One region of the Catenibacterium sp. RTP21428st1_D7_RTP21428_210409 genome, then DNA from elsewhere that is predicted to be linked to it. Evidence: predicted binding sites of a transcription regulator. Region 1 holds the regulator's gene; the other holds the start of a gene.
The links. Region 1 encodes HrcA, which represses chaperone genes, less so after heat shock. Its sites were predicted from a motif close to TTTTAGCACTNNNNNNNNNNNAGTGCTAAAA; they were not measured.
Positions count from the first base shown of each region.

Region 2: the regulator HrcA is predicted to act here: its motif matches at 1,719-1,749, upstream of ABUA27_RS05120 (co-chaperone GroES).

Region 1 covers NZ_JBEHVX010000016.1:6,295-9,732, reverse strand. Annotated here, with positions in the region: gene holA (DNA polymerase III subunit delta) at 1-59, shown strand, start outside; gene hemW (radical SAM family heme chaperone HemW) at 61-1,152, shown strand; gene hrcA (heat-inducible transcriptional repressor HrcA) at 1,277-2,299, shown strand; gene grpE (nucleotide exchange factor GrpE) at 2,313-2,885, shown strand; gene dnaK (molecular chaperone DnaK) at 2,903-3,438, shown strand, end outside.
Region 2 covers NZ_JBEHVX010000023.1:13,327-16,764, forward strand. Annotated here, with positions in the region: gene ABUA27_RS05110 (metallophosphoesterase) at 1-513, shown strand, start outside; gene ABUA27_RS05115 (lysylphosphatidylglycerol synthase transmembrane domain-containing protein) at 598-1,620, shown strand; gene ABUA27_RS05120 (co-chaperone GroES) at 1,763-2,023, shown strand; gene groL (chaperonin GroEL) at 2,036-3,438, shown strand, end outside.

The DNA of each region.
Region 1 (3,438 bases):
TCAAGACAGGTACAGTAGATAAATTTAGAGGATTAGAACTCTTCTTGATGAGGATATAATATGGAAACAAAAGCACTTTATATTCATATTCCTTTTTGTGATCATATCTGTTCTTATTGCGATTTCGCAAAGGTCTATTATCGTGAAGAGTTTGTCTTAAAATATCTAGAACGATTAAAGGAAGAACTTAACGCTCTTCCCCATCATATTATGAGAACTATTTATATAGGAGGAGGAACACCAAGTGCTCTTTCTTTAAATCAATTAGATGCATTATTAAGTATGGTTGATCCTTTTGTAGGGGATGATACTCTCGAATATACAATAGAAGTCAATCCTGAATCAGCAACGCTTGATAAACTAGAATGTATGCATACTCATGGTGTGAATCGAATAAGCGTTGGTGTACAGACATTTAATAATGATTTATTAAAAAGGATTGAACGTTATCATACTTCTGATATTGCGCAAGAAGTAATAAGAAATGCATGCTCTATAGGCTTTAAGCATATCTCTATTGATCTCATGTATGGACTTCCTAATCAGACATTAGAAGATGTCCAAGAAGATTTAAAGACTGCCTTATCACTTCCTATTAATCATTTATCTTATTATTCACTTATATTGGAGGAACATACAAGACTTTATGACAACTATGAACCTCTTGATGAAGAGACAGAAGGAAAGTGGAGTGATTATATTGTAGAGACACTTTCTCATGCTGGTTTTCATCGCTATGAAGTCTCTAACTTTGCGTTAGGAAATCATGAATCAGAACATAATAAAGTTTATTGGCATTATGATAATTATTATGGTGTGGGCATTGGTGCGACAGGTAAAATAGATGATGAACTTATTTCTCACTCGCGTAGTCTTACTGATTACTTGAAGGGGAAGAATACAATATATATAGAAAAAGAAACAATTGAAGATACAATGTTTAATTATCTTATGATGTCTTTACGTCTAAAAGAAGGATTAGACCTTGATGAATTTAAAAGAAGATATCATTGTTCTGTAGAAGATGTCTATAAAGAAGCTCTTACTAAGAACCTAGGTAATCATTCGTTGATTATTGAAAACAATCATTTGAAAACAAATGATACACTCGATCTTCTTAATTCCATTCTTCTAGATTTCTTACCAGAATAAGTGGTTTCTCAAATAAGAGAACCCCTTTTTAATATAAACTAGCACTAAAGTCTTGACACTGCTAAAAAAGAATGTATAATGAATCTAGCACAAGAGGAAAAAGAGTGCTAAGGAGGTGCTTGGGATGCTTTCGGCAAGACAAATGCTTATATTTAAATATATTGTCGAAGAGTTTATTGAAACAGCAGAACCTGTTGGATCTAAGCTTCTGATGACAAAATATGAATTACCATATTCAAGCGCCACTATTCGAAATGAAATGAGCAAGCTTGAAGAACTTGGTTTTCTAGTGAAGACACATACATCTTCTGGCCGTGTTCCTTCTAAGAAGGGATATTACTATTATGTAAATACTTTGCTTCAGCCAAATGTCGACGAACAGGTGAAGAATCAGGTTGCAACTATCTTTAGTGATACACATCAATCATTGAATAGTTTGATTAAAGAAAGCTGCGAAATGTTAAGCCAGTTGACTGATCTGACGGCGGTTGCTCTAGGACCTAATTCAAGTTATGAATGTCTGCAGAACATTACACTTGTTCCAATTGGGACGCGTAATGTCACTGCGATTATTGTAACGGATAAGGGACATGTAGAAAATCGAGTTTTCACTTTATCTGAGACATTGAGTTTGGATGATTTACAATCTTGTGTGGCGGTAATGAATGACACATTAGTTGGCACACCAATCAATCAGGTGGCAGATAGATTAGAAAACGATGTCAAGCCAATCCTCAATACGAGAATCAAGGAACATGAAATCTTGTTTAATGCTTTCTTAGAAGCATTTATGAAGTTTGCAAGAAACAATGTATATTTCTCTGGTAAAGATCATTTGCTGTATCAACCAGAATACAATGATGTCAACAAGTTAAGAAAATTAGTGAGTGCATTTGAAAATTCATCAAACTGGAATTTCTTAGCACCAACTGATGATGATGGCATCAAGGTATTGATTGGTGATGATTCAAATGTATCTGGACTTGATGATGTATCAGTTATTTCATCTTCTTTTGATACAGGAGGAGCTAGTAAAGGAACGATTTCTGTAATCGGTCCAACACGTATGCCTTACAAGAAAGTTGTATCGCTTGTAGAATATATTACTGAAAATATAGAAAGAATCATCAAGGAAAATGATGAGTAGAAGAGGTGAGACCATGGCAGAAGAAATGAAGAAAGAAGCAGAAGAAACTGTTGAAGAATCTACTAAGGAAGAAGCTGAAGAAGTAAAAGAAGAAACAACTGAAGAAACAGCTGAAGAAACAGTAGATCCTAAAGATGAAAAGATTAAGGATTTAGAATCTCAAATCAACAAGTGGAAGACAGATTATTATAAAGTATTCGCTGATATGGAAAACTTAAAGAAAAGACTTAAAAATGAACACGCGAATCAGTTAAAGTATGCAATGCAGTCTTTTATTGAAGAGTTACTACCAGTTATTGATAACTATGAAAGATCATTAACTGTTGAGCCTGAAAGCGAAGAAGGTAAGAATATTCTTAAGGGTAATAAGATGATTTTGAACCAGTTAATGAATATTCTTGGTAAGAATGGTGTAACTGTGATTGAAGCACAGGGTAAGGAATTTGATCCAAATATGCACCAGGCAGTCATGCAGGATGATAATCCTGACTTTGGTCCAAATATTGTGACTGAAGAATTACAAAAAGGTTATATGTTAAAAGATAGAGTAATTAGAGCAACTTTAGTGAAAGTGAATAAGGATTAATAGGAGGAGAACTTATTATGAGTAAAATTATTGGTATTGATTTAGGTACAACAAATTCATGTGTCAGTGTTATGGAAAATGGTGAAGCAAAAGTAATTGCAAATCCAGAAGGAATGAGAACAACTCCATCGGTTGTTGCATTCAAGAACGGTGAAATCATCGTTGGTGAAGCTGCAAAGCGTCAGGCTGTTACAAATCCTGATACTGTAGCATCAATCAAGAGACATATGGGTACAAACTATAAAGAACATGTAAATGGTCGTGATTATACACCAGAAGAAATTTCAGCAATGATTCTTCAGAACTTAAAGGCTACTGCTGAAAGCTATTTAGGTGAAAAAGTAACTAAGGCTGTTATCACAGTTCCAGCTTACTTCAATGATGCTCAGCGTCAGGCTACTAAGGATGCTGGTAAGATTGCAGGCCTTGATGTTGAACGTATTATCAATGAACCTACAGCAGCAGCACTTGCTTATGGTGTAGATAAAACTGAACAGGAACAGAAAGTATTAGTATATGACTTAGGTGGAGGAACATTCGATGTTTCTATCCT
Region 2 (3,438 bases), on a different contig from region 1:
AGTAAATCTATTGAGGATGCAAGAGTACAAAAGATCTTAAAGAAGCTCCAGCCAGGTTATGGTAAGTTTGCGGTACTTGGTGATGAAGATTATGCACATGCTGAAGAAGTGACTAATATCCTTAATGAAGGTGGATTTGAAGTACTTAATAACAGTGCTCGTACTATTCATTATCGTAATAGTTCTTTTACCCTTTATGGACAATCTATTAATAGTCAGGAAGAAATACCTGCTTCTGACGGGTTTGTCTTAACCTTAAGTCATTATCCTGATAGTTTTAGTCAAAATAAAGGACATACACATTTACAGTTATCTGGACATAGTAATGGTGGGACTATCTGGTTCCCTGGTATTGGACCACTTGTAAAGTGTAATAATGCAACTACCTATAATCATGGAAGTTATACAGAAAGTGGTTCTGAGCTTATTGTAAGTAATGGTGTAGCGCCACGTCATAACTATCATTTTAAAGTATTGTGTGAAAATGAGATTATTATAATTACATTCGAGTAGGGATTTTAATCCCTACTCTTTTCTTTTACTTTCATATAAGGAGTAAGATTGGTAAAATAGAGATAGGGAAATGAGGTGATTCCCATGAAAACAAAGAAGAGCTATATCTTGAATATTGCATTAATTTTTGTGATTAGTGGTATATCTTTATACTTATCAGTAGGTTCTGAAGTCTCTACTGTATTTACAACAATTACTACAGCGCATCCTTTCTGGCTATTCATCTTATGTTTTATTATGTTTATGTATTATGTATTTGATGGACTCGCTACAATGATCTTTGCGCGTTTATATAAGAAAGACTTTACTCTTAAAGAAGGTTTTGTGAATGGACTTGTAGGTACTTTATTTAGTGGTTTAACTCCTTCTTCTTCAGGAGGACAGTTCGCCCAGGTGTTTGTATTTAATAACCAGGGAATCTCCCCTGCCATTTCTACAAGTATCTTACTCATGTGCTTTATTAGTTATCAAATAGTGATCATGGGCTTTACTGCAGTGATTATGATTGTGGATTCAGCCTACTTCTTAGATAAAGGTGTAGGTGTATCCTCTATGGCAGCCGTTGGATTTCTTATTAATGCGGTAGTCACTCTTCTATTATTTGCAGGTGCTAAAAGCAAGAAGTTCCAGAACTTTATTATAGATAAAGTAGTCTATCTTCTTTCTAAAACACCACTTATAAAAGATTATGAATCAACATGCTTTAGAATTCAGAATTACTTTGGTGAATTTAGAGAACAGATGAAAGTATTACAGAAAAATAAAAAAGCTTTATTACAGACAGTATTATGTAATATAGTGAAACTTACTATTATCTACTCTACACCATTCTTTTCATGTCTTGCTTTAGGAATAAAAGTATCAGTTACCCTATTTGTACAGTTCTTAGGACTGGCTTCTATTATTAATTTAATTAATACATTCCTCCCTATTCCTGGTGCATCAGGTGGTAGTGAAGGATGTTATATGATCTTATTTGGTTTCTTAGGAAGAGCTAATGCTTCTAGTTCTATGTTCTTATGGCGTTTCTTCTCTTTCTATTTTGGATTAATACTTGGTATGATCACATTTATCGTTGCGAAAGATACAAAACGAAAAGACGATTAAGTCACTCTTAGGAGTGGCTTTTTTGTGCACTTTTCTCCAATCTGCCCAAAAATGAATTAGCACTCTTCTTGACAATGTGCTAATAAGAGCTATAATACTCTTAGCAATCAAATAAAAAGAGTGCTAACAAGGAGGAATAATTATGTTGAAACCTTTAAATAAGAATATCGTATTAAAGAAAGAAGAAGTAGAAAATAAGACAGCTAGTGGTATTATTCTCACTACTGAGACAAAGAGTCTTCCTACTGTTGGAGAAGTTGTGGCAGTAGGTCCTCAATGTGAAAATGATTTAAAAGAAAAAGATCGTGTTGTATTCAAGGAATACTCAGGTACAAAAGTTAAACTTGATGGTGTTGAATATATTGTGATAGACGAGAAAGATGTTCTCGCATGTATTGAATAGGAGGAATAAGCTATGAGTAAAGAAATACGTTTTTCTAGTGATGCACGTCAATCAATGTTGAAAGGTGTGAATACTCTTGCTGATGCAGTAAGTGTCACACTTGGTCCTAAAGGTAGAAATGTAGTATTAGAGAAGAGTTATGGTTCTCCTTTAATTACAAATGATGGTGTTTCTATTGCCAAGGAAATAGAATTAGAAGATCATTTTGAAAATATGGGTGCAAAACTTGTATATGAAGTAGCCAATAATACAAATGATATTGCAGGTGATGGTACAACAACTGCTACAATTCTTGCAAGAGATATGATTGTGAATGGTATGAAGCAGGTTGAAAAAGGTGCAAACCCTGTACTTATGAGAGAAGGTATTGAAAGAGCCTCTAAAGCAGTTGCTGAAGTATTATTAAAGAATTCTCATAAGGTAGAAACAAGCAGAGATATTGCATCTGTTGCGACTATTTCTTCTTCTAATAGTCATATTGGTGAATTGATTGCTCAGGCTATGGATAAGGTTGGTAGAGATGGTATTATCAATGTAGATGAATCTAATAGTTTTGATGATGAATTAGAAGTCAATGAAGGTATGCAGTATGATAAGGGTTATGTATCTCCTTATTTTGTAAGTGATACCGATAAGATGGAAGTAGAAATGGATAACCCACTCATCTTAGTCACTAATCAGAAGATTACTAATTTACAGGAAATCCTTCCAGTACTTGAACAAGTATTAAAGGCTAATAAACCATTATTACTTATTGCAGAAGATTATGAGAATGAAGCGATTTCTTCTCTTGTATTGAATAAGTTAAGAGGTGCCTTTAATGTCGTAGCTACTAAGGCTCCAGGATTTGGTGATAAACAGAAAGAAATGTTGGAGGATATTGCAGTATTAACTGGTACTAAATTCTACAACAAGGAGCTTAATATGAAGCTTTCTGATTTAACTATTGATGATCTTGGTACGATCAAGAAAGTGATTGTAAAGAAAGACAATACTACTCTTATTGGTCATAGTTCAAGTGAGGCAGTGAATAAACGTGTAGAAGAATTAAAGACACAATTAACTCATACTAAGAGTGATTATGAAAAGAAGACCCTAAAAGAACGTATTGGTAAATTATCTAACGGTGTTGCAACAATTAAAGTCGGTGCAACAACTGAAGCAGAATTAAAAGAAAAGAAATTAAGAATTGAAGATGCTCTTAATGCGACTAAGGCCGCTGTAGATGAAGGTATCGTTGTTGGTGGTGGTGCTGCGTTAGTAGAAGCCTATGAAGAATTAAAGAATCAGGTCAGAGATACGAATGTAGATATCCAGAAGGGTATTAACGTAGTTATGAATTCTTTATTTGCGCCTCTTACTCAGATTGCAATCAATGCTGGTTATGATGAAGAAGAAATTGTATCTATCCAGAA